Regions from separate parts of the Streptomyces dengpaensis genome, predicted to be linked through region 2. Evidence: riboswitches for the same ligand, from Rfam matches in the RefSeq annotation. Region 2 holds a riboswitch; each other region holds the start of a gene.
What was found. A riboswitch is a leader RNA that binds a small molecule or an ion and turns the genes downstream of it on or off. The one in region 2 is predicted to bind cyclic di-AMP.
Positions count from the first base shown of each region.

Region 1: linked by a shared signal. The riboswitch ahead of C4B68_RS10060 (M23 family metallopeptidase) and the one ahead of C4B68_RS21480 (M23 family metallopeptidase) in region 2 are both predicted to bind cyclic di-AMP.
Region 3: linked by a shared signal. The riboswitch ahead of C4B68_RS23720 (LysM peptidoglycan-binding domain-containing protein) and the one ahead of C4B68_RS21480 (M23 family metallopeptidase) in region 2 are both predicted to bind cyclic di-AMP.
Region 4: linked by a shared signal. The riboswitch ahead of C4B68_RS15650 (C40 family peptidase) and the one ahead of C4B68_RS21480 (M23 family metallopeptidase) in region 2 are both predicted to bind cyclic di-AMP.

Region 1 covers NZ_CP026652.1:2,215,705-2,223,313, reverse strand. The annotation lists gene C4B68_RS10070 (M16 family metallopeptidase) at 1-707, shown strand, start outside; gene C4B68_RS10065 (M16 family metallopeptidase) at 704-2,092, shown strand; cyclic di-AMP (ydaO/yuaA leader) riboswitch at 2,307-2,467, shown strand; gene C4B68_RS10060 (M23 family metallopeptidase) at 2,481-3,245, shown strand; gene C4B68_RS10055 (GntR family transcriptional regulator) at 3,576-4,271, shown strand; gene C4B68_RS10050 (HPr family phosphocarrier protein) at 4,498-4,779, opposite strand; gene C4B68_RS10040 (bifunctional acetate--CoA ligase family protein/GNAT family N-acetyltransferase) at 4,955-7,609, shown strand, end outside.
Region 2 covers NZ_CP026652.1:4,621,868-4,629,476, forward strand. The annotation lists gene C4B68_RS21445 (TetR/AcrR family transcriptional regulator) at 258-962, opposite strand; gene C4B68_RS21455 (DoxX family protein) at 1,355-1,894, opposite strand; gene C4B68_RS21460 (DUF6817 domain-containing protein) at 2,070-2,621, opposite strand; gene C4B68_RS21465 (dihydrofolate reductase family protein) at 2,850-4,010, shown strand; tRNA gene C4B68_RS21470 (tRNA-Met) at 4,058-4,131, shown strand; gene C4B68_RS21475 (hypothetical protein) at 4,354-4,620, shown strand; cyclic di-AMP (ydaO/yuaA leader) riboswitch at 4,874-5,031, shown strand; gene C4B68_RS21480 (M23 family metallopeptidase) at 5,043-6,071, shown strand; gene C4B68_RS21485 (PrsW family intramembrane metalloprotease) at 6,296-7,609, opposite strand, start outside.
Region 3 covers NZ_CP026652.1:5,117,734-5,125,342, reverse strand. The annotation lists gene eno (phosphopyruvate hydratase) at 1-1,259, opposite strand, end outside; gene C4B68_RS23720 (LysM peptidoglycan-binding domain-containing protein) at 1,531-2,208, opposite strand; cyclic di-AMP (ydaO/yuaA leader) riboswitch at 2,213-2,376, opposite strand; gene C4B68_RS23715 (transglycosylase family protein) at 2,560-3,483, opposite strand; gene C4B68_RS23710 (cytochrome P450 family protein) at 3,967-5,223, shown strand; gene C4B68_RS23705 (globin domain-containing protein) at 5,529-6,740, shown strand; gene C4B68_RS23700 (nucleoside triphosphate pyrophosphohydrolase) at 6,841-7,609, opposite strand, start outside.
Region 4 covers NZ_CP026652.1:3,446,210-3,453,818, reverse strand. The annotation lists gene C4B68_RS15655 (tellurite resistance/C4-dicarboxylate transporter family protein) at 1-481, opposite strand, end outside; gene C4B68_RS15650 (C40 family peptidase) at 624-1,865, opposite strand; cyclic di-AMP (ydaO/yuaA leader) riboswitch at 1,873-2,045, opposite strand; gene C4B68_RS15645 (SMP-30/gluconolactonase/LRE family protein) at 2,310-3,314, opposite strand; gene pcrA (DNA helicase PcrA) at 3,788-6,277, shown strand; gene C4B68_RS15635 (M23 family metallopeptidase) at 6,355-7,609, opposite strand, start outside.

The DNA of each region.
Region 1 (7,609 bases), 2.4 Mb from region 2:
AGACGCTCGCCTGGATCGAGAAGTACTTCGGCTCCATCCCCGGGCACGAAGGCAAGCCCGCCCCGCGCGACGGCTCGCTGCGCGAAATCATCGGCGAGCAGCTGCGCGAGGTCGTCGAGGAGGAGGTCCCGGCGCGCGCCCTGATGGCCGCCTACCGGCTCCCGGAGGACGGCACGCGCGTGTGCGACGCGGCCGACCTGGCGCTGACCGTCCTCGGCGGCGGCGAGTCCTCCCGGCTCTACAACCGGCTGGTACGCCGCGACCGCACCGCCGTCGCGGCCGGGTTCGGCCTGCTGCGCCTGGCCGGGGCGCCCTCCCTGGGGTGGCTGGACGTGAAGACGTCCGGCGACGTCGAGGTCCCGGTCATCGAGGCCGCCGTCGACGAGGAGCTCGCCCGGTTCGCCGAGGAGGGCCCCACGGCCGAGGAAATGGAGCGTGCCCAGGCCCAGTTGGAGCGCGAGTGGCTGGACCGGCTCGGCACGGTCGCGGGCCGCGCCGACGAACTGTGCCGGTACGCCGTCCTGTTCGGCGACCCGCAGCTCGCCCTGACCGCCGTGCAGCGCGTACTCGCGGTCACCGCCGAGGAGGTCCAGGAGGTCGCCAAGTCCCGCCTGCGCCCCGACAACCGCGCGGTGCTCGTCTACGAGCCGACCGCCACCGAAGACACCGACGCCGCCGACGGCACCGACGAGGAGGCGGCGAAGTGACCGAGCTCGCCACCATGGACTTCCACCCGCAGCCCCAGGCCGGCAAGGCCAAGCCGTGGGCCTTCCCGGCACCCGAGCGCGGCACGCTCGACAACGGCCTGACCCTGTTGCGCTGCCACCGCCCGGGCCAGCAGGTCGTCGCCGTCGAGGTGATCCTCGCCGCGCCGCTGGAGGCCGAACCGGCGGGCCTCGACGGCCTCGCCACGATCATGGCGCGTGCCTTCTCCGAAGGCACCGACCGTCACTCCGCCGAGGAGTTCGCCGCCGAGCTGGAACGCTGCGGCGCCACCCTCGACGCGCACGCCGACCACCCCGGCGTGCGCCTGTCACTCGAAGTCCCCGTCTCGCGCCTTTCCAAGGCGCTGGGCCTGCTCGCCGACGCCCTCAGGGCACCGGCGTTCGCGGACAGCGAGGTCGAGCGACTGGTCCGCAACCGGCTGGACGAGATCCCGCACGAGATGGCCAACCCGGCCCGCCGCGCCGCCAAGGAGCTCTCCAAGGAGCTGTTCCCGGCGACCTCGCGCATGTCGCGCCCGCGCCAGGGCACCGAGGAGACCGTCCAGAAGATCGACTCGGCGGCCGTACGCGCCTTCTACGAGAAGCACGTACGCCCCGCGACGGCCACCGCCGTCATCGTCGGTGACCTGACCGGTGTCGACCTCGACGAGCTGCTCGCCGACACGCTCGGCGCCTGGACCGGCTCGTCCGCCGAGCCGCGCCCCGTGCCGCCGGTGAGCGCCGACGACACCGGCCGCGTGATCATCGTGGACCGCCCCGGCGCCGTCCAGACGCAGCTGCTCATCGGCCGTGTGGGCGCCGACCGGCACGATCGCGTCTGGCCCGCCCAGGTGCTCGGCACGTACTGCCTCGGCGGCACCCTCACCTCGCGCCTGGACCGCGTCCTGCGCGAGGAAAAGGGCTACACCTACGGTGTGCGGGCGTTCGGCCAGGTGCTGCGCTCGGCACCGGACGCCACGGGCGTCGCCATGCTCGCCATCAGCGGCTCTGTGGACACCCCGAACACCGGTCCGGCGCTCGACGACCTCTGGAAGGTGCTGCGCACCCTCGCCGCCGAGGGGCTGACGGACGCCGAGCGCGACGTCGCGGTACAGAACCTGGTGGGTGTGGCGCCCCTCAAGTTCGAGACCGCGGCGGCCGTCGCGAGCACGCTCGCCGACCAGGTCGAGCAGCACCTGCCGGACGACTACCAGGCGACGCTGTACCAGCAGCTCGCCGCGACCGGCACCGTGGAGGCCACCGCGGCCGCCGTGAACGCGTTCCCGGTGGACCGTCTGGTGACGGTCCTGGTGGGTGACGCCGCGCAGATCGAGGAGCCGGTCAAGGCGCTCGGAATCGGCGAAGTGACCGTCGTCCGGGCCGAGTAGAACGGCGCGACTCCCTGAGGGCCCAGGTGACTGCAGAGTCACCTGGGCCTCCTTTTACCCTGCCTTCGTCCTCAGTTGTCCGTATTGGTAGGGAGGTTGCCTGTCTGACCTGTGGCATGCGCTACAAAAGCCGTGATCCGTTTGTTGTTTGAAAGATGTCCCGTTTAGCGTCGGTCCGGCTGTTCGTCAGGCAGTGCGCCGCGCCCGCGGCACCGGACAGTCATCGCCGAGTCCCCGTACGGCGCGAGCCAGGGGAGCCGGGGACCCACACGCAGTCCCTGGGGTGAATCGGACGGCCCTCCTCGGAGGGGGTCCGTAGGAGACCTTCCTGCTCCGAACCCGTCAGCTAACCCGGTAGGCGAGAAGGAAGGAAAGGATCAGCCTCTCCATGGCGTTCATCTGTGGCACCGGGAAGCACCGCCGACCGGGCCGGGTGAAGCGTACGACCACGAACGCCGTCGGCGTCGCGGCGCTCACCACCACCGGTGTCATCGGAACCCTGGCCTCCCCGGCGCTCGCCGCGGACACCTCCGTCGAGCAGACCGGGCTCATCCCGGTCATCACGATCGGCGACTCGGTCGCCGAGCAGATCGACGCGCAGGCCGCCGCCCAGCAGCAGGCCGCCGACGAGGCCGCCGCGGAGAAGAAGGCCGAGGAGGCCACCCGCAAGCGGGCCGCGGAGAAGGCCAAGAAGGAGCGCGAGGCCAAGGAGCGGGCCGCCCGCGAGGCAGAACGCAAGCGCCTCAACTCCTTCGTGCCGCCGATCACCGGCTCGTACATCTCCACCGGCTACAAGGCAGGCGGCAGCCTCTGGTCCTCCGGTAGCCACACCGGTGTCGACTTCCACGCCGCGTCCGGCACCACGGTGCACGCCGTCGGCTCCGGCACGGTCGTCACAGCCGGCTGGGGCGGTGCCTACGGCAATCAAGTCGTGATCAAGATGCATGACGGCACGTACACCATGTACGGCCACCTGTCGTCCGTCGGTGTCTCCGTGGGGCAGACGGTCACCCCGGGCCAGCGGATAGGCGTCTCCGGGGCCACCGGCAACACCACCGGGCCGCACCTCCACTTCGAGGCGCGTACGACCTCGGAGTACGGCTCGGACATCGACCCGGTCGCGTACCTGCGCTCGCACGGCGTGAACGTCTGATCCCCGCACGGTCCGGCCGCACGGCATGCACGTCTGATCCCCGCACGGTCCGGCCGCACGGCGTGAGCTCTGACACACACACGGTCCGGCCGCACGGCATGCACGTCTGACGGCCGCATTCCTCACTGCCTCACCGCCGCTTCACCGCATCCGATGCCCCGGCTCGCCGAGCCGGGGCATCGGCGTTTCGTGAGACCGTCGTTACGGGGGCTGTCCAAAAAATATCCATGGATTCCGGGCCGCCATCGGAAATTCGGGCTTCCTGCAATAGAGTCACTGAACAAGCGTCAATCGATGGCGTTTCGCGGGGATTAAAGCGGAGGTCCGGTCATGCGTATTCCGGCGCACTCGGTATGCACGGCGATCCGTGACGACATCGTCGCGGGTGTCTACGAGCGAGGCGGCCGGCTCACCGAGGAACTGCTCGCGCGCCGCTACGGCGTCTCGCGCGTCCCCGTGCGCGAGGCCCTGCGCACGCTGGAGGCCGAGGGCTTCGTGGTCACCCGCCGGCACGCGGGCGCGTGCGTCGCGGAGCCCACCGAGCAGGAGGCCTCCGACCTGCTGGAGATGCGCATGCTCCTGGAGCCGCTGGGCGCCGCGCGGGCCGCGCAGCGCCGCACCGAGGCCCACCTCAAGGTGCTCCGAGGCCTGGTCAGGCTGGGTCAGGAGCGGGCCAGGAGGGGCAACAGCGAGGATCTGCGTTCCCTGGGCGGCTGGTTCCACGAGACGCTCGCGCAGGCCTCCGGAAGCCCCGCACTGACCTCCACGCTGGCCCAGCTGCGGCACAAGATCGCCTGGATGTACGCGGTCGAGGCGCCGGCCGACCCCGCGGAGTCCTGGGCGGAGCACGGCGGCATAGTGGACGCCGTCGCACGCGGCGACAGCGAGCGGGCCCGGGCGATCACGGCCCTGCACACCGAGCGCGCGACGGCCGCGCACCGGCTCCGATTTCCCGGTAACGGAGATCGGCCGGAACGTGTGAGGACTTCGCAACATCCCGTAAACATGACGGGCCCGCGGCATTAACAAGGACACCGTATACAAAGAGAAGTAATGCGCGGGGGATTATTTCTGCTGCCCGTAATCCCCAAAGCGAAGGGCCCGCCCGAGGTTTTCGAGCGAGCCCTTCACCATGTGTGCGGCGCGACGTCTTTTGGAACGAAGGCCACCGCAACCATCAATTGAGCAACCCCAACGGCGAGCAACCACCTCCGCGAGAGCGGCGCCGGCTCAGGCGCAAAGGGGTGCGCGCTCAGACGGTCTCGGGGAGCTCCTCGAGACCCTCCGAGACCAGCTTCGCCAGACGGTCAAGGGCGACTTCCGCACCCTCGGCGTCGGAGGTGAGGACGATCTCCTCACCGCCCTGGGCGCCCAGGCCGAGGACCGCGAGCATGGAGGCCGCGTTGACGGGGGTGCCGTCGGCCCTGGCGATCGTCACGGGGATGCCTGAGGCCGTGGCGGCCCGGACGAAGATGGAAGCGGGGCGGGCGTGGAGGCCCTCGGCCCAGCCGACGTTGACGCGGCGCTCAGCCATGTGATGCTGCCCTTCATTTTTCAGGGTTGTCTAGACCAGTGTTCCATATGGTGAAGCATGCCCGGAGCGGTCCTTCGTCCCGTCCGGAAGCGAGTCGAACCGCGGCCTCGGTCCGACGTCGTTCTCCACAGATTGCCTCGCGCCGTTGTCGGACGCGAGCCGTACTCTGGGGCCCATGCAGACCTCGTCGGACCGGCACGAGTACCCCGCCCACTGGGAAGCCGACGTGGTGCTGCGCGACGGCGGCACCGCGCGCATCAGGCCCATCACCGTTGATGACGCCACACGCCTGGTCAGCTTCTACGAGCAGGTCTCGGACGAGTCGAAGTACTACCGCTTCTTCGCGCCCTACCCGCGTCTGTCCGCCAAGGATGTCCACCGCTTCACGCACCACGACTTTGTGGACAGGGTGGGGCTCGCGGCCACGGTGGGCGGCGAGTTCATCGCCACCGTACGCTATGACCGTATTAATGCCGAGGGCCTGCCCGCCTCCTCCCCGGCCGACGAGGCCGAGGTCGCCTTCCTCGTGCAGGACGCCCACCAGGGCCGCGGCGTCGCATCGGCCCTCCTCGAACACATCGCGGCCGTGGCCCGTGAGCGCGGTATCCGTCGCTTCGCCGCCGAGGTGCTGCCCGCCAACTCCAAGATGATCAAGGTGTTCACGGACGCCGGCTACACCCAGAAACGCAGCTTCGAGGACGGCGTCGTACGCCTGGAGTTCGACCTGGAGCCCACGGACCGGTCGCTCGCCGTGCAGCGCGCGCGGGAGCAGCGCGCCGAGGCCCGCTCCGTGCAGCGGCTACTCGCGCCCGGCTCGGTCGCCGTCATCGGCGCGGGCCGCACACCTGGCGGCGTCGGCCGCAGCGTCCTCACCAACCTCCGGGACGCCGGATTCACCGGACGCCTGTACGCGGTGAACAAGGCGCTCCAGGAGGAGGAGCTCGACGGAGTCCCCGCGTACCGCTCCGTCCGCGAGATCGACGAACCCGTCGATCTCGCCGTCGTCGCCGTGCCCGCGCCGTATGTCCCCGAGGTCGTCATGGAGTGCGGCGAACACGGGGTGCAGGGGCTCGTGGTCGTGTCCGCGGGGTACGCCGAGAGCGGCCCCGAGGGGCGTGAGCGCCAGCGCGAACTCGTGCGCCAGGCGCGTACGTACGGGATGCGCATCATCGGGCCGAACGCCTTCGGGGTCATCAACACGTCCCCCGATGTGCGGCTCAACGCCTCGCTCGCCCCCGAGATGCCCCGCCCCGGACGGATAGGCCTCTTCGCGCAGTCCGGCGCCATCGGCATCGCGCTGCTGTCCCGGCTGCACCGGCGCGGCGGCGGTGTCACGGGCGTGACTGGCGTGTCGACCTTCGTCTCCTCCGGGAACCGGGCGGACGTGTCCGGCAACGATGTACTCCAGTACTGGTACGACGACCCGGACACCGATGTCGCGCTGATGTACCTCGAATCCATCGGCAACCCGCGCAAGTTCACGCGCCTCGCACGGCGGACGGCCGCGGTGAAGCCGCTGGTCGTGGTCCAAGGGGCGCGGCATGGCGGGGCGGCTCCCCAAGGACATGCCGTACGGGCCACGCGGTTGCCGCACGCCACGGTGTCGGCGTTGCTGCGGCAGGCCGGGGTGATCCGGGTGGACACGATCACGGAGCTCGTCGACGCGGGGCTTCTGCTGGCACGCCAGCCGCTTCCTCCTGGGCCCCGGGTGGCGATCCTCGGGAACTCCGAGTCGCTCGGTCTTCTTACGTACGACGCGTGCCTCGCCGAAGGGCTTCGGCCGTTGCCGCCTCTGGACCTGACGATGGCGGCTTCGGCGGAGGACTTTCACCGGGCGCTGTCGGACGCGCTTGCCGACGACGGGTGCGATGCGGTCGTCGTGACCGCCATTCCGGCGGTGGGGGAGACCCCGGCCGCGGACGCCGCCCTTGCCGAGGCGCTCCGTTCCTCGGCCGCGGCGGCTCCTTCGAAGCCGGTACTTGTGGTGCACGTCGAGCTGGGCGGGCTCGCGGAGGCCTTGTCCGCCGCGGCCAGCACCGCACCACAAGCCGGTGACACGGCACCCGGCGCTGCAGGCGGTGCCCACCCTCCCCCCCTCTCGGCTTCGCTCGAGAGGGGGGATCCCCATCGCCCCGCGGGACGACTGCCCACCGCGGGACCGGCGGACGCCCCCGCGGTAGCGCCCCCCGAAGGAGCTCGTCTCATCCCCGCCTACCCCGCTGCCGAGCGCGCCGTCCGGGCTCTTGCCGAAGCCGTCAGGTACGCGCAGTGGCGGCGGGACGCCGTCGAGCCCGGCAAGGTGCCCGAGTACGAGGACATCGACGAGAAAGGGGCCGCCGAGCAGATCGACGAGCTGCTCGCGCGGGGCGAGGGGCTGACGCTCGGCCCGGAGGAGACCTGTGTGCTGCTCGGGCGGTACGGCATCGACGTACGCCGTGCGCTGCCCGCGCCGACGCCGGACGCCGCCGTGGCGGCCGCGCGCACCATCGGTTACCCCGTGGCTCTCAAGACCACCGCCCCGCACCTGAGGCACCGCGCCGACCTGGGCGGCGTACGGCTCGACCTGGCGGACGAGGAGCAACTGCGGCGGGCATACACGGAGTTGACCGAGCTGTTCGGGAAGCCGGAGGAGCTGCGCCCGGTCGTGCAGGGCATGGCGCCACGCGGCGTCGACACGGTCGTACGAACCGTGATCGACCCGGCGGCGGGGGCGGTGCTGTCGTTCGGGCTAGCCGGGGCCGCCTCGGACCTGCTCGGGGACACCGCGCACCGGCTGATTCCGGTCACCGACCGGGACGCGGCGTCGCTGGTGCGGTCGATCCGGACGGCG
Region 2 (7,609 bases):
GCGATATCGCCCATGCCATGGATGGGCGGCACAACTCCCCCGGCTGCCCGACCACGGCACGCCCCAGCAAGGGAAGAACATCAAAGGTTCAGTCGCCCTCGTCACCCGGGCCAACTGCGGCATCGACCGTGCGTCCGCCCGCGCACTTATCGAGCACGGCGCGGCCAAGGGGCAGGCGTCCGCGACCCGGCAACAGTGCTGCGGCACCGGCCCCGCGGTATGCCCCTATTGCCCGGTGACCTCACCTGCCGCGGCGGTCATGTCTCCTCGCGGCACTCGCGGCATTCCTCTTCGGGGCGCTCAAAAGTGGTGAAGGGTCTGGGGAACTGCTGGGGGGCCAGCGGGGGCTCGGGCAGCTCGTGGGCGCCCTCGGCGCGGAAGGCGTCGAGCATCAGGTGAAGGTAGCGGCGCCAGGCGGTGGGGGCGATGGCACGTGTGCCCTGGATGATCCCGGCCTGGGACCAGACCACGAAGGCGATGTCTTCCGGGATGACATCGGCGCGGAGGACACCCTGCTCCTGGGCGTTACGGAAGATCTGAACAACCAGTTCTTTCGCGCGCTCGAACATTTCCCTGCCGAGCGTGGGGAGGGGCGACCGGCCCGAGACCAGGTCGTTGAAGGCTCGGTCACCGGCCTGCAGCTCACAGAGCTTTTCCAGGTAGCGGCAGAACCCCTCCCAGGCGTCGTCCATGGCTGCGGCCTCTTCGACGGCGCCGAGCAGCTCCGTGAACTTCGCGGTGAACAGCTCTTCGACCAGGTCGAGCCGACTGGGGAAGTGCCGGTAGACCGTTCCGATCGCGACGCCGGCCTCGCGGGCGACGCCCTCCAGGGAAGCGTCCAGACCCTGCTCGGCGAAGGCCTTGCGAGCGGCGGCCACGATCGCGTCCCTGTTGCGCTGCGCGTCACGGCGCAGCGGTTTGGCCGGCGCCTGAGGCGCGGACAGGACGTGTCGGTCGCTCACGCGCCCAGCGTAACATGAGGGGACCCTCGAATTCGCGGGTGTGGCCTTGCTCACGGCGCGGACCGCAACGTGCTGCAAAGCCGGGCGACCGGCCTCGGGCTGCACGGTGGCTCCCGGAACCGGCCCACCAGGCCGTTGGCCTTTGAGCGGCTGGTGGCGCGGGGCTGGCTGGCCGAGGACCGGCCGGGACTGTTGCCAACGCCGCGGAGAACGTCAAGACGGCCGCCGGACCGGCGGTTGCAGCCTGTGGAGCGCCGGTAGGACCAGGACTCGTCCCCGCACAGCGCCACGAAGCAGGAAGCCACGGAATCCCTGCCGCAGACCGTGCCGCGTAGCGGCACAGCACTCGGTAAGGACGGCCAGAATCACCACCCTTCAGGGCGGTGGGCATGTCAAAGGCTCAGCACGATGGCACTGCCGATGCCGCCGAGGAAGAGGGCGACGGCCGCTTCCACCCAGCCGCCCTGCCCCCAGCGGAACCAGCGGTCCAGGGCGAGTCGCCCGGGGCCGATGGCAGCGACGGCGAGGGCGACGATGGCGATGGAGACGTTGTACTCCACACCGCCTTCGGTCCCCCACAGGCCGTGCTCGCCGGTGACGGTCACCATGGCGTTGATCATCACGCCGATCATGGCGGCGGCCGCCAGGGGGGTGAACAGCCCGACCGCCAGCCCCAGCCCTCCGAGGAACTCGGAGAGGCTGCCGATGACGGCGAAGACCATTCCGGGGCGGTAGCCCAGGGCGGCGAAACCGTCGGCGGTGTCGGACAGACCGGAGCCGCCGAAGATCCCGAAGAGCTTCTGGGCGCCGTGGCCGGCCAGGATCAGGCCGAAGGTGAGCCTGAGAAGGAGCAGACCGCAGTCGCCCGCGGAGATCGTCGGCGACCCCGCGGGCTCGGGCGAGGCGCGCAACTGCGCAGCGGTGAGTTTCATCGGGAGCTCTCTTCTTGCCTGAGGCTCCCCAGGCGGTGCCGGCCGACCACCCAAGGAACCGGCACGATCGGATCGCGATCGGACGGGGGGATCACCGGGGCGGCTTCACCCAGCCGCAGGCTTCAATGTTACGTACGCCACACGTGCGCTGCGATGGGACCGCTGTTGCGGCTGTTCAGGGTGTTCCCAGGGTCCTCGCGCAGTCGCGCCGGGCGTGGTCGCTGAGCAGCGGGCGGAAGCGGGTGAACAGCGCCAGGAGGTCGGGGCCCCACCGGGCTCGCCACTGAGGGTTCTCGTCGACGAGGTCCAGTTCGTTGGCGGCGGTGAGTTCGGCGAAGTCGCGGCGCTGCTGGAGGGGCGGCGCCCACGTGCGGCCGGTGAAACGGTCGTGGAAGGCCGGGGCCGGGTCCGCCAGGGTCGGATACGAGGCCGTCCGGTCGCAGCTCGCGTAGAAGTGGACCTGGGCCTCGGCCTCGGCACCGATGACGGCGGTCAGCTCGGCCCGGCGGTCGGTCGGCAGGAGGGCGGTGGCGAAGCCGTCGGTGCCGTAGAACGCGTGGCACAGCCCGGCGAGTTGGAGCGCGGGGCGGGCCTCCCAGCGGGTCAGCCGGTCCCGTACGCGGATGAGGTGGGCCAGCAGGGTGCCGCCCGGGTGGTCGATGTCCTGCGCGCCGAGCCGGCGCAGCAGGGCAAGGGCTTCCGCGGCGGTCGGTGCCGGTGCGTCCACGGGCCACTCCTCCTGACGGGGCCCGTCGGCCCACTCAAGGGATCCTCTGCCGGGACAGCAGGCCAGTCAATGGAGGTCGTCCGGGAAACGGCGGAGGCGCCATCCGCGGCCGCCGGACGGGTGCCTCGGACAGCAGGGCCAGGATGGAGTAGTGAAAGCTGGGACCTCTAACCACTGAATCTCCTGCGATCACCACTGAATCTCCTGCGAGCTGGAGGGCGCGCCCCCATGCCCCATCCCTACGTTCTGTTGTCCGCCGCCGTCTCCCTCGACGGCTTCCTGGACGACACCGGCCCCGAGCGGCTGCTGCTCTCGAGCCCGGCCGACTTCGACCGGGTCGACGAGGTACGGGCGTCCAGCGACGCGATCCTGGTCGGCGCGGGCACGATCCGCGCCGACAACCCGCGGCTCCTGGTCAACTCGGCCGAACGGCGCGCGGCGCGGGTCGCCGCCGGGCGCCCCGAGTACCCGCTGAAGGTCGCGGTCAGCGGGTCCGGCGACCTGGATCCGGCGGCGCGGTTCTGGCACACGGGCGGCGAGAAGGTCGTCTATACGACGGACAAGGGGGCGGGGAGGGCCGGGGACCTCTTGCGCGGCGTCGCCGGCGTCGATGTCGTCCCGACCGGGGCCGAAATCGACTGGCGTGTGCTGCTCGAACACCTTCATGACGTACGAGGTGTGCGGCGCCTCATGGTCGAAGGTGGCGGGCGGGTCCACACCCAGCTGATGCGGGACGGGCTCGCGGACGAGCTGCAGCTCGCCGTCGCGCCGCTCTTCGTGGGGGAGCCGGACGCGCCGCGGCTGTTCGGGCCCGGGGCGTACCCGCCCGGCCGGATGCGGCTCGTGGAGACACGGGCCGTCGGGGACGTCGTCCTCATCCGGTACGTCCCCACGGCGCCCGGCACCGAGGCTCTCGCCTCCGCCGCGGACCGGCACTGGCTCGCGCTCGCCTGTGAGCTGGCGGAGCTGTGCCCGCCGTCGGAGACCGCGTTCAGCGTGGGCGCGGTGGTGGTGGCCGCCGACGGGACCGAGCTGGCCCGCGGGCACTCGCGTGAGGGCGGCGACTCCGTGGTGCACGCCGAGGAGGCGGCGCTCGCCAAGATCGACCCCGCCGATCCGCGCCTCGGCTCCGCCACGGTTTACAGCAGCCTGGAGCCCTGCGCCCGGCGCGCTTCGCGGCCTGCGCCGTGTGCCCGGCTGATTCTCGACGCGGGAGTACGGCGGGTCGTCACGGCCTGGCGCGAGCCGGACACGTTCGTCGCGGGGGCCGACGGGAGCGGGCTGCTCGCGGCCGCGGGCGCCGATGTCGTCGTCCTGCCCGAGTACGAGGAGCGGGCCAAGGCGCCCAACCGGCACCTTCTGGCTGAACCGGGGAGGGAGCGCGCGTAAACGTGTGTGCTGGGGGTCCCGCGGATGGCGTACACTGGTTTCAACGACGCGGGGTGGAGCAGCTCGGTAGCTCGCTGGGCTCATAACCCAGAGGTCGCAGGTTCAAATCCTGTCCCCGCTACTGAAACCGAGGGCCGGAACTCGAATGAGAGTTCCGGCCCTCGGTGTTTGCCGTGTTTTGCCTCGGTGTTCGCCCTCGGTGGTTGCGGTGTCCGACGGGCGTCCGCCGCCTCACAGCCGCTGCTGATCGCTGGCGGCTGAGGGCCGCGGCGGGCCTCCACGCGCGTCCCCCGGTCGGTCCACACCGGTCGCCCGCCACCCCCGCTCCGGGAAGCCTGGACGAGTGGGGCAGCAAGCAGGCGAGCAGCGGGCCGAGGGTCCATACGGCCGGTCCGGTAGGCGGCTGCCCGGCGACCCCGCGCCCGGTACCGGCCTCGCGGACTCGGATTCCGGCCCGGGGGTCACCCGGCCGCCCGGTGCGGCGGACCCGGGCCGGCGCGGGATCTCGTACGCGCGGGCCTTCGTCCGGGCGCTGCCCGGGCTGCTCATCGCCGCCGGAGCCGTCTACGAGTACCTCACCCCGCCGGAGCCGACCCCGCAGGGTTCTTGATCGTTTGTGCCGTTTCTTGATCGTTGTCACGTGAGGTGATCGGACGGTGCCCCTCCGCATAACAACTGACGTGCCGTCAGGCAAAGGTACGTTTATGAATCATGGTCAACTCGCCCTATTTTCGCCGATGCTGACCCCAAAGTCCTGGCCAAAAGCGTTAACGATCAGTCGGAACGGCTTGGAATCCGGTGCCCGGGTCTATTAACGTTCGATAACGCAGCGCGGTCGTCCCAGCCGTCACAAGAGGCGGCTCCGTGCGCACGCGCCGAATTCCGCAAGGGAACCGGGGAACCACCAACTTGGGGTGAATCGAGCGTCTTTCACGGTGGAGCAAGCCGTGGTTGACGCGCGTAGGAGACCTTCCTGCTCCGAACCCGTCAGCTAACCCGGTAGGCGAGAAGGAAGGAAAGGAGTGCGCCCACGTGGCGTCCAACCGGCCCGCCCAGCCAACCTCGTTCGCGCCGAACGACACACAGACCTTCGGCTACGCCTACGGCAACGACGAGGGCCCATGGGAGGAGTGGAACCCCACTGAGGAGTCCGTCCGCCCCGTTCGCGGCCGGCATCGCGTCAGCAAGCAGCGCGGTGGGGGACTCGCCCGCAGTTCCACGGTTCTCGGCGTCGGTGTCATAGCCGCCGTCGGCGCGGGTGGCATCGCCACCGCGGCGCCCGGCAAGGCGCCGGTGTCGATCTCGATGCCCGACCTGCCGAACGTCGGCTCGCTGATCTCGGACGACACTCCCGAGGCGCCCAAGGGCTCCGCGACCGCGCTCAGCAGCGTCGGCGTGACCTCCGCCGACACCGAGCAGGGCACCACCGACGCCGGCGAGGCGCTGCGCACCCGCATCATGGCCCAGGCCGACCAGCAGCAGGACCAGGCCGAGACCGCGGCCCAGGAGGCAGCCGAGGCCGCCGCCGCGAAGAAGGCCGCGGAAGCCGCAGCCAAGGCGGAGGAAGAGGCCAGGGCCGAGGCCGCCGCCGCGAAGAAGAAGGCGGAGGAGGAGGCCGCGAGGAAGGCCGAGGCCGAGCGCCTGGCCGAGCTGGCCAAGCAGTACACGCTGCCGACCTCCTCGTACACCATCACCTCGACCTTCGGTCAGGCCGGCGCGCTCTGGTCCTCCGGTTACCACACCGGCCTCGACTTCGCCGCGCCCACGGGCACGCCGCTCAAGGCGATCCACACCGGCACGATCACCGAGGCGGGCTGGAGCGGTTCGTACGGCTACCGCACGGTCCTCACCCTGGATGACGGTACGGAGCTGTGGTACGCCCACCAGTCCTCGATCAGCGTCAGCGTGGGCCAGAAGGTCAACACGGGCGACATCATCGGACGCGTGGGCGCGACCGGCAACGTCACCGGGGCGCACCTCCACCTGGAGGTCCACTCCGGCGGCTCCGGCACCGGGATCGACCCGGCGGCGTGGCTCCGCGACAAGGGGATCAGCCTCTGATCCGTACGGTCGCCTGATCCGTACGGGCTCCTCAGCCGTCTGATCCGTACGGGCTCCTCAGCCGTCTGATCCGTACGGGCTCCTCAGCCGTACGGATCTGACGCGTGCGGGCGACCCCTGCGGTTCTGACGCGTGCCTGCGTTCCCTCGATCCCCGGCGGTCCTGACGGCAACCCCCCGACGTCAGGGCTGCCGGTTTCCGGTGCGCGCGACCTGGTTCTGCCGCTACGAGCGATACGGGTTGTACGCGGGATACGGCGCCGTGGCGGTTCCGTACGGACGGGCGTACGCGGGCGCCTGCCCGTACCCGTAGGCGTATCCGTACGCGGGCCACGGCTGGGGCACCGGAGCCGTCGTCTGCGCCGCGTACGCCAGGGCCGGCCGGGCGATCTCCCGGCGGCGCCACAGCGCGTCGAGCAACTCCCGTTCCCGTACGACGAAGTCGGCGCCCGCGCGGCCCCGGCGGCCCCGGTGACGCAGGAACGCCAGCGAGGTCGCGTATGCCTCGTACTCCGCGACCGAGCGGGCCGTGGCCTTCCCGAAGCGGTGGCCTGCCCACTCGCGGGCGAGCCGCCGCGCCCGCATCGAGCCGAGCACGTACGGCTCCGGCACGGTCAGCCACCCGGCAGCGGCGTACGCGGGCAGTTCCGAGCGAACGGTGCGCAGTTCGCGCTGCCGCGTCCAGATGGCCAGCCAGGTCACCAGCCCGAACGCGGGCACCATGAACGCGGCGTAGACCGCGAAGAACCCGTACTCCCCGAAGCTCGCCGAACCGTTCCAGGCGGAGTGCATGCCCATGGCGAGCAGCAGTCCGGCCAGGGGCAGCAGCACGCGGCGCAGACGGTGGCGTTCGGCGGACAGTGCCGCGATGCCGAAGCCGATGCCGGTCAGCACGGTGAACAGCGGGTGCGCGAAGGGCGACATCACCACGCGGACGAAGAAGGTCGCGGCGGTGACGGACGCGAGCCCGCTCTCGCCGCTGAGCTGGTCGGTGCCGAAGGCGGTGCCGAGGTAGAGGATGTTCTCGGTGAACGCGAAGCCGGTGGCGGTGACCCCGGCTATGACGATCCCGTCGACGATCCCGGTGAAGTCGCGTCTGCGGAAGAGGAAGACCAGCAGCACGGCCGCCGCCTTCGCGGACTCCTCGACGATGGGCGCTATGACCGTCGCGCCGAGGGTGTCGGCGCTGGATGGATCCGTGGTCGTGGTCGCTATCCATCTGGTCGCGAAGCTGTTGGCGACGATCGCTATGAGCGCGGCCGCGCCGGCACCCCAGGCGAAGGAGAAGAGCAGGTTCCGCCAGGGGCCGGGCTCGACCCGGTCCAGCCACCAGAAGGCGGCTATGAGCAGCGGTACAGGGAACACGGCGAGGCCCAGGCCGACGAGAAAGCCCTGGGTGCCGGTCTGTTCGCGGACGAGGGCCAGGATCACCAGCCCGGAGATCGCGAGCAGCGTGATCAGCGTGCCGTATCTGACCCATCGGCGCTGCCACCAGTGCGCGTGCCGCAGCGCACCGCCGGAGGGACCGCTGGGATGCGT
Region 3 (7,609 bases), 500 kb from region 2:
GCGCTGCGGCCGGCGTACACCGCGGCGTCGTCGAGGATCTCCTCGATGCGCAGCAGCTGGTTGTACTTGGCGACGCGCTCGGAGCGGGCCGGTGCGCCGGTCTTGATCTGGCCGCAGTTGGTGGCGACGGCCAGGTCGGCGATCGTGACGTCCTCGGTCTCGCCGGAGCGGTGGGACATCATGCACTTGAAGCCGTTGCGCTGGGCCAGCTCGACGGCGTCCAGGGTCTCGGTCAGCGAACCGATCTGGTTCACCTTGACCAGCAGGGCGTTGGCCGCGCCGTCCTCGATGCCGCGGGCCAGGCGCTCCGGGTTGGTGACGAACAGGTCGTCGCCGACGAGCTGGACCTTGTCGCCGAGCTTGTCGGTGATGACCTTCCAGCCGGCCCAGTCGTCCTCGAACAGCGGGTCCTCGATGGAGACGAGCGGGTACGCGTCGACGAGCTCGGCGTAGTACTCGGTCATCTCGGCGGCGGAGCGCTCCTTGCCCTCGAAGAGGTAGGAACCGTCCTTGTAGAACTCGGACGCGGCGACGTCGAGCGCCAGGGCGATCTGCTCGCCGGGGGTGTAACCGGCCTCCTTGATCGCCTCGAGGATGAGGTCGAGGGCCTCGCGGTTGGAGCCGAGGTTCGGGGCGAAGCCGCCCTCGTCGCCGAGGCCGGTGGACAGGCCCTTGCTCTTCAGGACCTTCTTGAGGGTGTGGTAGACCTCGGTGCCCCAGCGCAGCGCCTCGGAGAAGGACTCCGCGCCGATCGGGGCGATCATGAACTCCTGGATGTCCACGTTGGAGTCGGCGTGCGAGCCGCCGTTCAGGATGTTCATCATCGGAACGGGCAGCAGGTGCGCGTTCGGGCCGCCCAGGTAGCGGAAGAGGGGGAGGTCGGACGCCTCGGAGGCGGCGTGGGCGACGGCGAGCGAGACGCCGAGGATGGCGTTGGCGCCGAGCGAGCCCTTGTTGTCGGTGGCGTCCAGGTCGAACATCGCCTGGTCGATCAGGCGCTGCTCGGTGGCGTCGTAACCGACGAGCTCCGGGCCGATCTGCTCGATGACCGCGAGGACGGCCTTCTCGACACCCTTGCCCTGGTAGCGGTTGGGGTCACCGTCGCGGAGCTCGATGGCCTCGAAGGCGCCGGTGGAGGCGCCGGACGGGACGGCGGCACGACCCGTGCTGCCGTCGTCGAGGCCGACCTCGACCTCGACGGTGGGGTTGCCTCGCGAGTCGAGGATTTCCCGGGCTACGACGACGTCGATGGACGGCACGAGCATCTCCTTCTGGGATGTGACGCGGGGTACGCCGGGCGTGGGCCCGGCAGGGTGCTGCACGGTGAGAGTTCTGCGAGATGAGCCTAACCGGCTCGGGGCGATCGGCCAGCCGCTCACCCACCCTGTGGACGGAACACGGGCAGAACCGAGGGTAAACATTGTTTCATTCGGGAACAAAAAGCCCCGCTCCGGTGCGCGCGGGGGAACACGCACCGGAGCGGGGAGTCCGCATGGACGGGGGGAGTCCGCGCGGACGGAGGGCGGGTCGTCAGCTGAGGTGCAGCTGCTGACCCGGGTAGATGACGTCCGCGTCGTCGATGATGTCCTTGTTCAGCTCGAACAGCTTCTGCCAGCCGCCCTTGACGTTCTTCTTCTCCGCGATCGCGCCGAGGGTGTCGCCCTCGACGACCTTGTACTCGCCGTCACCCTTCTTGACCTTCTCACCGGTCGGGGTGGTGACGGTCGCCTCGGCGGCCGGGCGCTCGGCCGAACGGGAGGCCGGCTGCTCCGTCGTACGGGTGTCGGTGGTGCCGGCCGGCGCGCTGGAGCCGCTGCTCGTACCCCCGTCGTACGGGGTGCTGGACAGGCTCGTGCCGCAGTTCGGCCAGGCGCCCTTGCCCTGCCCGGCGAGGACCTTCTCGCCGATGGCGATCTGCTCGGACTTGGAGGCCTGGTCGGCGGTGGGGGCGTAGGCGGTGCCGCCGTACGCGGCCCAGGTGGAGGGCGAGAACTGCAGGCCGCCGTAGAAGCCGTTGCCCGTGTTGATGGACCAGTTGCCGCCGGCCTCGCACTGGGCGACGGCGTCCCACTCGGAGGCGGTGGCGGCGGAAGCGGTGCCGGACGCCACCAGCGGGGCGCTGATGGCGACACCGGCGAGCGCGGCGACACGGGTGGTCCGGTGGAAGACGGACGGGCGGCGGCGCTTGACCTTGCTGGAAAACAGCATGGAGTGATCCCCTCACCGACGCCTGCGAGGTGAGCTGTCGGGTTCGGGCGGGTGAGTGCCCGGCCGCGCGCCCCTGGCGCACGACTTCACCCCAAGCCACTCCCGGTCAACTACCGGGCGCGGCACTTACCTTGGGTCCCCCGCTCCTGCCTACGGCGCTTGACGCGACGACTGTTCCCGTACGGCCGTTGGCAGGACTCGGCGTTGCGACCGTCGGGGCCCGCTGTGGCGAGCGGTGATGACCGTAGGCAGGCAATCGGCCGAATTCCAAAGACGATCAGGGCCTTTGAGATCCATCTCTCACTCGCGCCAAACCGGACATTCCACGGCGAACCAGGACGCGAACTCCCGCTACTTTTCGTCCGGTTCGACACCAACTGCAAGGCTCTGACCGGGGAGGATGAGGTCGGGATCGGCGCCGACCGTCTCCTTGTTCTCGGCGTACAGCTCGGTCCATCCGCCCTCGAGGTCAAGGGTGTCGGCAATCGCCCAGAGGTTGTCCCCGGCGCGCACGGTGTACGAGCCGTCGGCGGCGTCACGGGAGGCGCCGGAGCCACGTGAGGCGTGCCGCCCGGAAGACCCGTCCGTACGGCCGTCGGTCACGTCGTCCGTCGCGGCCTCGTCGGCAGTGCCGCCACGGTGGCGCCCGGCGCCGGTCGACGTACCCGAAGAGTCGCCGTTCTGGCCGTACTTGTCCGACTCGTCACTCTCACCCGTCACCGTGTCCGAGCCGCCGGAATCCCGCGAGGCACCGGAGGAGCCGTCGGACTTCGTCGCTTTCCAGCTCTCATTCGAGGAGGAGCCGGCCGAGGAGTCGGAGCCCTCCGCTCCGGACGAACCGGACGCAGCGGGTGAACCAGACGACTCAGACGACTCGGATGAATCCGAGGAACCAGAGGAATACGAAGAACCGGATGAGCTCGGCGAATCGCCCACAACCCCCGTGTCGACCTCGACGTCGCCCGAGTGTCTGCTGAGCCCGTTGAGCGGTCCGCACGTCGGCCATGCGACGAGGCCCTGGTCGTCGAGGATCTTCTCGGCGACGGCTATCTGCTGCGAGCGGCTGGCCTGGTCGGCGCTCGGGGCGTAGACGAGGCCGCCGTACGACTCCCACTTCTCCTGGGTCAACTGCAGCCCGCCGTAATACCCGTTGCCGCTGTTCGCACTCCAGGCGCCACCGCTCTCGCACTCCGCGACCCGGTCCCAGGTGGTGCCGTCGGCCGCGCTCGCACTGGTGGCGCCGAGCAACGGGATCGCGATGGCCGATCCGGTCACCCCTGCGGCAACGATGAGGGCCGGGGCCTGACGGGGGCGACGATGACGGCCGTTCCCGGAGAGCATGCGGAAGCCTTTCGCGTGACAGCAGGTGACTACAGCGACGGATGGGCCGCGTTGACGGTTGAACGTATCCGCACTCGAACGCTTGTCACAAGTCGATGCAGCAGAGATCACGTGAAGATCACAGAGTTGAGGGAATGTCACTTTTGGGAGGATAGGCGACCGTTCTCCGACATTCCTGCCGAGGTTCTTCTGTGCGCTTACCAAGGTTTTCCGGTGCGCTTCGCGAGGCTCTCGGCCGCGCCTGCCGAGGTTCTCGGCGCACCTACCGAGTGGGCGTGACCTCCACAGGAAGCGTGCGCAAACCACGCTGGCCGGTGCCGTTTTTGGGAACCTTACCTGTCACTCTGTGCAGTTGAAGGGGAATTGCGCAGATCGGCGTCCTCACCCACACGACGCGACTCCAGGTAACGTCACCCCGTGAACGCCCCACATATCGAACCCGAACTCTTTACCTGGGAGTTCGCCACCGATCCGTACCCCGCCTACGCGTGGCTCCGCGAGCATTCCCCCGTACACCGCACCACCCTTCCCAGCGGTGTCGAGGCGTGGCTTGTGACCCGGTACGCGGACGCCAAGCAGGCGCTCGCCGACCAGCGGCTCTCCAAGAATCCCGTCCACCATTCCGAAGACGCCCAGGGCAAGAGCAAGACGGGCATCCCCGGCGAGCGCAGCGCCAACCTCATGACTCATCTGCTCAACATCGATCCGCCGGACCACACGCGGCTTCGCCGGCTGGTCTCCAAGGCGTTCACACCCCGCCGAGTAGCCGAATTCGCGCCCCGCGTCCAAGAGCTGACCGACCATCTCATCGACCAATTCGCGCCCACCGGAAGCGCCGACCTCATTCACGAGTTCGCGTTCCCCCTCCCCATCTACGCCATCTGTGACCTGCTCGGCGTCCCCAGCGAGGACCAGGACGACTTCCGGGACTGGGCAGGAATGATGATCCGCCACGGCAGAGGACCGAGAGGCGGCGTCGCCCGATCGGTCAAGAAGATGCGCGGGTATCTCGCGGAGCTGATCCACCGCAAGCGGGAGGCCCTCCCGGAGAGGCCCAGCCCCGGCGAAGACCTCATCTCCGGGCTCATCCGCGCCTCCGACCACGGCGAGCACCTCACCGAGAACGAAGCCGCGGCCATGTGCTTCGTACTACTGTTCGCCGGTTTCGAAACGACCATCAATCTGATCGGCAACGGCACGTACGCACTGCTTCGCAACCCAAAGCAGCGGCTGCGACTACAGAAGTCGATCGAGCGTGGTGAACATGAGCTACTCGACACCGGTATCGAAGAACTTCTCCGTTACGACGGCCCTGTCGAACTGGCCACCTGGCGCTACGCAACCGAGTCCCTCGACATGGGCGGACAGCGAATCGCTTCCGGTGATCCCGTGCTCGTGGTTCTCGCCGCTGCCGACCGTGATCCCGCCCGTTTCGAGAAGCCGGACACACTCGACCTCTCCCGCCGAGACAACCAGCACCTCGGCTACGGCCATGGCATCCACTACTGCATCGGCGCCCCGCTGGCCCGTCTCGAAGGCCGCACCGCTCTGGCCACCTTGCTGCGCCGTCTACCCGACCTACGGCTTGCTGCTGATCCCGCGGACTTGCGATGGCGAGGCGGCCTGATCATGCGCGGGTTGCGGAACCTCCCTGTGGAGTTCACGGCACGTTGACAGGCGTGGAGCGGCGCGCTTCGAACCGTGGATCAGCTCGCTGAGGCACGAGTGACCAGAGGTGGTCCCTGGCCTGCTCCCAGTCCGCCCGTTCCATCGTCTCGATCGACGCCCTTCGCCCCTGGGCTGCCAGCCTCGCCAACTCCCCGCCCAGCCAATGCCCCTTGCTCCCCCTTGTCGACCGGATGCCCTGGAGCCGGGCACTCGGCCGCGCCCCCTCCCCGCCGCCACCCCCTTCGCCCGAGGCTGTCCCTAAATCGCCAACTGTTTGACCCTGTGACTCGACAACTCTCTACATTCACGCGGTGGACCCCGACATACTCAGATCCAGCTTCGCGGTGGTCGAACGACGCGCCGAGTTCGCGGTCAAGTACTTCTATTCGCATCTGTTCCGCCACCACCCGGACGTCCGCGGGCTGTTCCCGTTGGACTTCCCGGAGGACATGGAGCGGCAGCGGGACAGACTGTTCGCGGCGCTCACCCATGTGATGGAGCGGCTGGAGGACCCGAAGCTGCCGGGGTATCTACGGGAACTGGGCCGGGACCACCGCAAGTATCTGGCGCAGCCGGACCACTACGCCGCCGTGGGCGCGAGTCTGATCGCCGCGTTCGCCGTCGCGGCGGGGTCGGCGTGGAGTGCGGAGGCCGAGAAGGCCTGGGGCGAGGCCTATGGGGCGATCACGAACGTCATGCTCCAGGGCGCGTGGGAGTCGCAGCACGAAGGCGAACCGCCCTGGTGGGACGCCGAGGTCACCGCCCGCACCCGGTACGGCGACGATCTCGTCGTCCTCACCCTGCGACCGCACCAGCGCCTGCGCTACTCCGCCGGCCAGTACGTCAGCCTCAACGCCCCCCACCTGCCGGGCATTTGGCGCCCCTACTCCCTGGCCAACGCACCCCGCGTCGACCACACCGTCGATCTGCACATCAGCCGCGTCGAGAACGGGGTGCTCTCCACCGCCCTCGTCCGGGAGACCCGGGAGGGCGACGTCCTGCGGCTGGGCGCGCCCGGCGGCGGACTGATCATGCGCACACCCAGGGAACAGCCCCTCACCTTCATCGCGGCCGGCACGGGATGGGCCCCCGTGAAGGCCCTGCTGCAGCAGCTCGACGCGACACGCGAGGCCCGGCTGTTCCTCGTCGCCCGCGACACGTCCTACCTGTACGACCGAGACGCCGTCGAACGGTTGCAGGCCCGGCTTCCCCGGCTCGCCGTCACCTTCATCACCCCCGCGCCCGGCCGCCCCAAGGCCCAGGCGACCGAACGGCTCCTGACCGCGCTGGGCAACCGTGCCGGCTGGACCCTGCACGACGTCTATCTGGCCGGTCCCCCCAAACTCGTCGAAGAGATCAGCGCGACCCTGCCCGCGCTCGGCACACCGCCCGAGCGGATCTTCCACGACGTCCTGCCGCCGACCGGACAGGGGCACCCCCGACCGCTGGGCACGGCGGAGTGGCTCCTCAACCGCCCCCAACCGGCCTGGCACAACCCGTCGAGCCGCACCCCGCAGACGTAACGAAGGCCCCAGCCCGCCGGCTCCTCCCCTTGCCCGCCAGGCCTCCTCTTTGGGATCCATCGGCCCTCCTCCGGGCCGTCAGGAAGCGAACCAGCGACCCTCAGTACTCCTCGCCCATCTCCTCGCCCATCTCCTCGTCCGTCTCCTCTTCCTCCACCGCCTCCGGAGCGCCTTCCGCCATGCGGATCGCGTCCCGGTACGCCCGTGCCGCCGCCCGCAGTGCCGCCTCCGGGTCCACGCCCTCGGCCTCGGCGCGCGCGGCTATCGCCAGGAGCTCGTACCCGACGCTCTCGCCCGCCGGGAGAGCCACCTCAAGTCCCGCCGCACGCACCCGCGATGCCAGCTTCGCCGCCAGGGCGAGGCCCGGCTGACCGAGCGGGACGCCCTCCGTGACGGACGTCCGCCGCTTCTCCTCGGCCTTGGTTCGCAGCCAGTGCTCCTTGACCTCCTCGGGGGTGGTGGCTGTCTCTTCGCCGAAGACGTGCGGGTGGCGGTGGATCAGCTTGGTGACGATGCCGCCCGCCACGTCGTCGATGGAGAAGGGGGCGTCCTCGTCCTCCTCGGCGATGCGGGCGTGGAAGACGACCTGGAGCAGCACGTCGCCGAGTTCCTCGCGCAGCTCGTCCCGGTCGCCCTCCTCGATCGCCTCGACCAGTTCGTACGCCTCCTCGATGCCGTACTTCGCCAGGCCCTTGTGGGTCTGCTGGGACGACCAGGGGCACTCGGCGCGGATGCGGTCCATGACCTGGACGAGGTCGAGGAGGCGGGCGCCCGGCAGGTCGTACGAAGCGGGGAGCAGCTCCAGGTCCGGCATCTGTATGCGGCCGGAGCCGGCCAGGCGGGCCAGGCCGTCGGTGATCCGCGGCTCA
Region 4 (7,609 bases), 1.2 Mb from region 2:
GCGCGAGCCACTCCGCGCCCACGGCCATGGCGAGCGTGGCGCCCAGCACCGAGAGGCCCTGCGGGGCCACACAGAGGAGGAACACGCCTCCCGCCATACGACGCTCCCGGTGCTGCCGTGCGAGGACGACGAGCAGCACCGGCCAGAGCACGGCCGACAGTGCCATCAGGGCCTCGGCCACCTCATGCCACCCCAGTGCGGACACGCGCGTCCCGAGCACGGTGGTCGCCGCGACGGCGGTGAGCCCGGGCGGCGTGCCCGCCTCCCTCAGCCACCGCTGCGGATCCCGCACCAGCCGTACGGCGAAGTCCGCGGCGAGCGCGAGCCACGCGACGGCGGCCAGGGCGAGCGCGATACGGGACAGGGTCTCGTAGCCCGTCTGGTGCAGCCCGACCGAGATGACGCCGGTGGCCATGACGGCGGCACCGGAGGCGGGCGGCCGCTGCGCCCACCAGGCGCGTAGCTGGGAGATGGCTGGCATGCGCCTGATGCTAGGGATCTCCGGCCGAGTTGCCCGCGGGGCACGCGCGTGTGGGGTACGAAAACGAGGGGCACGCGCGCGTGGAGCTCGAAAAGCATCCACGCGCGCGTGCCCCGCACAGAGCGCTGCCCGCAGAGGCGCGTTACGCCGGACGCACCACACTGTGGATCGCCGACGTGCCGTCGTAGTAGATCGACTCCTCGCGCACGTACGTCCCCGGCTTCGGCGCGTGGATCATCATGCCGTTGCCGATGTAGACGCCGACGTGGGTGACGTCGTCGTAGAAGAACACCAGGTCACCGGGCTGGGCGTTGGCGAGCGAGACGGTGGTTCCGGCGTTCACCTGGTCGTAGGTGACGCGCGGGAGCGTGACATCGGCGGCCTTCCAGGCGGCCTGCGTGAGGCCGGAGCAGTCGTACGAGTCCGGGCCGGTCGCGCCCCAGACGTACGGCTTGCCGATCTGCGCGCGGGAGAACGCGACAGCCTTGGCCGCCTGCGTCGCGTATGAGGAGTCCGCGTCGGCCGAGCCCGACGACGTGCCGGTCGAGCCCGACGACGTGCCGGTCGAGCCCGACGACGAGTCGGTCGAGCCCGACGACGAGTCGGCCGTGGACGACGACTCCTGCTGGGCAGCCTCCTCAGCGGCCGCCCTCTCCGCGGCCGCGGCCTCCGCCGCGGCCTGCTGCTTGGCCAGCTCCGCCGCCTTGCGCTCGGCCTCTTCCTGCTTCTTCTTCTCGATCGCCGCGAGCCGCGCCTTCTCCTCGGCGGTCAGCTGCGAGAGCAGCGCGCGGGCCTCGGAGAGCTTCCTCTGGACTTCGGCCTTGGACGTCTTGAGCGTGTTCTGCGTGGTGGTCAGCGTCTGCAGGCTCTTGGCGGCCTCCTCGCGCTTCTTCGCGGTGGCGGTCTGCTCGGTGATGTAGTCGTCGACGGCCGCCTTCTGGCGGGTGGTCAGACGGCCCATCAGCTGGGTCTGGTCGAAGTAGTCCTGCGGGTCGTCGGCGAGCAGCAGGGTCGCGGTGCCGGGGGCGGCGGCCCCGGTGCGGTACTGCGCCGCGGCGAACGAACCCAGCTCTTCGCGCGCGGTGTTGAGCTTCTCGGTGCGCTGGGCGACGTCCTCACGGAGGGTGTCGACGCGCTCGCGCTGCTTGGAGGCCTTCTCCTTGGCCGCGTTGTACTTCTCGGTGGCCGTCTCGGCCTGGTGGTAGAGGTCGTCGACCTTCTTCTCGACCTCTTCGAGGCTCGGCTTGGGTTCGGCCGAGGGCGTGGCGTTCGCCGTCTGCGAGAGCAGCGCGACGGAGGTGAGGGCCGCCGTCGCGAGAGCGGCGGGGGTCCGTATGCCCGCTATGCGCGTGCCTATGGGGCGTGGTGTGCGATGCGACGCCAAGGGAGGCATCTCCTTCCGTCGTCCGCCTACCGAGTTAGCTGTCGGGTTCGGGCGGGTGGCTCCGGAAGGATTGCCCTACGGTCCTTGCCCGGCAGGGCAGTTGGACCGATTCACCCCAAGGTCGGTGGGTCCCCGGTTCCGGCTGCCGCGAGGGCGCACCGAATTCGGCGGAGGCCGCACGGCCCGGCGACGTTCGCCGGTGGGGGTCGAGCGGCCTGCCCGGCACGCTAGCCAAGTCGTGTGGCCCCTGTGAAGGTTGATGTGCGATATGCCCGATACATTTTCGTGACCTTGACCATGTGGCTCGCCTCGCGCGGACCATTCGGGGTGATCTGTGGTGAGATGCTCGGATTGCGCTGCGGGTGGCAGAAGCGAGGCCGTGCGCCGCGACGCGCGGACACGGCGATGAATACACCTCAGGTTGCCTCGGGAGCCTGAGGAGCCTCAGGGGATCGCGAGGACGACGACGTCGTCGGCATGGAGGCTGCCCGCCACCACCGTGCCGTCGTACTCGGCGACGCTGGTCACGAACCCGTACGAGCCGTCGTCGGCGCGCAGGTCGTGGACGAGCCGGCCGTCGAGGTCGTAGGCCATGACCCAGGCGAGTGGCTCCGGCTTGGGGCGCACGGCCTCGGGAAGGTTCCACAGCAGGATCCGGGGGAGCCCGGGCAGGGGCAGCAACTTGTCCAGCAGGGCGTTGCGGGGAGCCGCCAGCGAGACCCACACGAGCCCGTCGCTGCCGAGGCTCATGTTGTCGGGCAGGCCGGCGAGGTTCTCGGCGAACGGCTCGAGGGTCCCGGCCTCGGGGCCGGTGAGCCAGTAGCGGCTCACCCGGTACCCGGCGGTCTCGGCGACGAGCAGGTGCGAGGCGTCCGGGGCGAGCACGAGGCCGTTGGCGAACTTGAGGTCGTCCAGGAGGACGGTGACCGTGCCGTCGACGTCGCGCCGCAGAAGCATCCCGGTGCAGGAGTGCTCGATGATGTCGCCGAGGTAGTGGTCCACGTCCCAGCGTCTGCTGGACACGGTGAACCAGATCGTCCCGTCCGGGGCTTCGACCGCGTTGCTGGCGAAAGTGAGGGGCCTGCCCGCGACGGTGTCGACGAGGACGCGGACCGACCCGTCGGCGGACATGCGCAGCAGCCCCCGGTCGTGATCGCAGACCAGCACGCTGCCGTCGGCTGAGGGTTCGAGTCCCAGGGGGCGTCCGCCGGTGTTGCCCACGACGGTCCGGGTGCCGGTGGCCGGGTCGATGCGGACGACGCTGCCGTCGGCGAGCCCGGTGAGCAGGCCGCCGCGCCGGTCGAATACCACGTCCTCGGGGCCGTGACCGCCGGTCGCGAGGCGGCGGCCGACGACGAAGCGGCCGGTGGCGGGTGTGTGGCCCCGGTCGGCCGGGGCCGGCGGCGGGGTCCAGCGGCGGGGTGAGATCAGGCGGCGGTTGAGGGTCACAGCAGGCTCCCTGCCTGGGCGTCGGCGACGTCGGGGGTCATGCGTGCGGTGGTGGAGATGCATGCGGCGGTGGCGCGGCTCCGGCGGGACGACGGAGGTCTCGGTGTCGCCGCGCAGGGCGTCCACGCGCGCGCGGCGAGGCCGGAGAAGCGGGACTGCTTGTTCGTCGTTTGTGATGCTTCTTGATCCTGCACGGCAAGCTATTGATCCACCAGGACCTGGGGTGAATCTTGAGCCGGGCAAGGCCCCAGGCCGGGCCTGGCACCCCAGGCCGGGCCAGGCGCCCAGGCGCCCCTGGCTGGGCCACGCGCCCCTGGCTGGGGCCACGCGCCCAGGCCGTGGACTGGCGGGTCAGGCGACCTGGGAGCGGAGCGGTCATCGCGGCACGAGATGTCCGGGCCGCGTCACGAGATCCGGTCGAGTTTTCAGGGTGGCGGCGGGCTGTCAGTGGGGCGGCCTAGACTCGGAGAGCGATGAGCAGCCTCTTTGATGACAGCTTCCTGGCGGACCTCAAGCCCTCGCGGGGGCATGAGGAGGAGCCCCCGCCGCCGCCCGAGGACGATCACGTACCGGAGTCGATTCCGGACGATCTGTTCGGCGGGAAGTTCGACGTGCCGCCGGACCGATGGGGGTCCCCCCGCTCGAGCGGAGCCGAGAGTGGGGGAGGGTACTACCGCGACGGCGCCCACCGGCCCGCCGTGGACCCGGCGGCGCTCCTGGACGGGCTGAACGAGAACCAGCGCGCGGCCGTGGTGCACTCCGGCTCCCCGCTGCTCATCGTGGCCGGCGCGGGCTCCGGCAAGACGCGCGTGCTCACGCACCGGATCGCGTATCTGCTGGCCGAGCGGCATGTCCACCCGGGTCAGATCCTCGCGATCACCTTCACCAACAAGGCCGCGGGCGAGATGAAGGAGCGCGTCGAGCACCTTGTGGGCCCGCGCGCCAACGCGATGTGGGTGATGACCTTCCACAGCGCGTGCGTCCGGATCCTGCGCCGCGAGAGCAAGAAGCTCGGCTTCACGTCCTCCTTCTCGATCTACGACGCCGCCGACTCCAAGCGGCTCATGGCGCTCGTATGCCGTGATCTGGATCTGGACCCCAAGCGCTTCCCGCCCAAGTCCTTCAGCGCCAAGATCTCCAATCTGAAGAACGAGCTGATCGACGAGGAGGACTTCGCGAACCAGGCCGCCGACGGTTTCGAGAAGACCCTCGCCCAGGCCTACGCGCTGTACCAGTCCCGCCTGCGCGAGGCCAACGCGCTCGACTTCGACGACCTGATCATGACGACGGTCAACCTGCTCCGCGCCTTCCCGGACGTCGCCGAGCACTACCGCCGCCGTTTCCGCCACGTCATGGTCGACGAGTACCAGGACACGAACCACGCGCAGTACGCGCTGGTCAGGGAGCTGGTGGGGCCCGCCGACAGCGATCCCGGCGAGCTCTGCGTCGTGGGTGACGCCGACCAGTCGATCTACGCCTTCCGCGGCGCCACCATCCGTAACATCCTCCAGTTCGAGGAGGACTACACGGACGCGACGACGATCCTGCTCGAGCAGAACTACCGCTCCACGCAGACGATCCTGTCCGCGGCCAACGCCGTCATCGAGCGCAACGAATCCCGCCGCCCCAAGAACCTGTGGACCAACGCGGGCGCGGGTTCGAACATCACGGGCTATGTCGCCGACACCGAGCACGACGAAGCGCAGTTCGTCGCCGACGAGATAGACCGTCTCACCGACGCGGGCGAGGCCAGGGCGGGCGACGTCGCCGTCTTCTACCGTACGAACGCGCAGTCCCGTGTCTTCGAAGAGGTCTTCATCCGCGTCGGCCTGCCCTACAAGGTCGTCGGCGGCGTGCGCTTCTACGAGCGCAAGGAGGTCCGGGACGTCCTGGCGTACCTCAGGGTGCTGTCCAACCCCGAGGACTCGGTCCCGCTGCGCCGGATTCTGAACGTGCCCAAGCGCGGCATCGGCGAGCGCGCGGAAGCGATGATCGACGCGCTGTCGCAGCGCGAGAAGATCAGCTTCCCGCAAGCCCTGCGCCGCGTCGACGAGGCGTACGGGATGGCGGCGCGCTCGACGAACGCGGTCAAGCGGTTCAACACGCTGATGGAGGACCTGCGGACGATCGTGGATTCGGGCGCGGGCCCGGCCACCGTCCTGGAGGCCGTCCTCGAACGCACCGGCTACCTCGCCGAGTTGCAGGCCTCGACCGACCCGCAGGACGAGACCCGTATCGAGAACCTCCAGGAACTCGCCGCCGTGGCCCTGGAGTTCGAGCAGGAGTCCGGTGAGGGCGAGGCCGCGGGATCGCTCTCCGACTTCCTGGAGCGGGTCGCGCTGGTCGCCGACTCCGACCAGATCCCGGACGAGGAGGACGGCAACGGCGTCATCACCCTGATGACCCTGCACACCGCCAAGGGCCTCGAATTCCCGGTGGTCTTCCTGACCGGCATGGAGGACGGCGTCTTCCCGCACATGCGCGCGCTGGGACAGGTGAAGGAGCTGGAGGAGGAGCGGCGCCTGGCGTACGTGGGCATCACGCGCGCGCGGGAGCGGCTGTATCTGACCCGGTCCTCCATGCGCAGCGCGTGGGGGCAGCCGTCGTACAACCCGCCGTCGCGGTTCCTGGAGGAGATCCCGGAGACCCACATGGACTGGAAGCGCACGGGTGCGACGGCTCCCATGCCGTCCGGTCCGGCCTCGGGTGTCGCGGCGTCTCTGTCGTCCTCGCGCGCGCGGTCGGCCGCCTCGGGTGCCTCCGGGTTCGCGACGCGCCGCGGTGTCTCCGAGAAGCCGGTGGTCTCGCTGGCCGTCGGCGACCGGGTCACGCACGACCAGTTCGGCCTCGGCACCGTCGTCGGCGTGAAGGGGACGGGTGCGAACGCGGAGGCGACGGTCGACTTCGGAGAGGCGAAGCCGAAGCGGCTGCTGCTGCGGTACGCGCCGGTGGAGAAGCTGTAGGGCAGTCTGCAGGGCAGTGAGGGCCGGCCCGACGGTGGCTGGCCCAGCGGTTCTGCGTGCTCAGGCCCGACGGTTGTTTACGTCGGGTCCAGGCCGTGGCTGCGCAGCCACGACAGCGGGTCGATCGCCGAGCCACCGGCCGGGCGGACCTCGAAGTGCAGGTGCGGCCCGGTGGAGTTGCCGGAATTTCCGGAGAGCGCGATCGCGTCACCGGCCTTCACGGTCGTCCCCGACGGGACCTGGTAGCTGGCGAGGTGGCAGTACCACGTCTCCGTGCCGTCCATCGCGGTCACGATCGCCATGTTGCCGTAGGCGGGGTTCCACTGCGTCCGCACGGTGCCGTCGGTCGCGGACATCACCGTCGTGCCGTACGAGACCGGGAAGTCGATGCCCGTGTGGGCGGACATCCAGTTGATGCCGGCCTGGCCGTAGTAGGCGCTGAGCCCGTGCGGTCCGACCGGCAGGGCGAACTTCGGGCGCAGCCGCTCCTTGCGGGCCGCTTCCTCCGCCGCCTTCTTCTGCTCGGCTGCCTGCTGGGCCTTGAGGTCGATGCGCTCCTGCGTCCGGCTCGCCCGGTCGGCGAAGTCGTCGGCGCCCGCGGAGAGACTCTCGAGCTGGGTGTCCAGCTTGTTGTTGGCGGCGGACGGTTTGACCGGCGCCGCGTCGGGCGCGCTGGCCGTCGTGTCCTTGTCGTCGTCCCCGCTGCCGCTGCCCACGGAGGCGGCGGCGATCCCCGCGACCCCCATCACACACGCCGAGGGCACGGCGACGGTCAGCAGAGCGGAACGTTTCGCGGGGCTGCGGCGACGCGAGCGGGAAGCGGACCGCGATGCGGCGCGGGGGGCCGGGACGACCTCTTCCATGTCGTCGAGGAGGAGGGGTTCGTGCGCGTCGTCCGGGTGGTTCGCGTTGTCCGGGGCGTCGGCGTCGGCGTATTCCGCTGTGTGTGCCGTGTCCGCTGTATGCGTTGTGTCCGTCGTGTCCGTCGTGTCCTCGAACTCGCCGTCTCTGGTGGCGGGTTGCTCGTACGGAAACTGCTCGAAGGTGGCGGTCGCCTGCCGGTCGAAGGGCTCGGGCTGGTGCTCGTAGGCCTCGGCCGGCGGGTGCTGTTGTTCGTACGCCCCGGTCTGCTGGTGCTCGTAGGTCTCGTACGGATCATGGCCGCCGGCGGAGTTCCACTGCGTGGCGTCGTACGCGCCCGTGTCCTGGGCCGGCACGTTCCACTGCTGGCTCTGGTCGAGCGGCTGCTCGGGCTGGAGCCAGGCGGTCGCGTCCCACTGGCCGGACGCCTCGGGGCCCGGATGCTGCGCGGGGATGTCGGCGAGCTGCTGG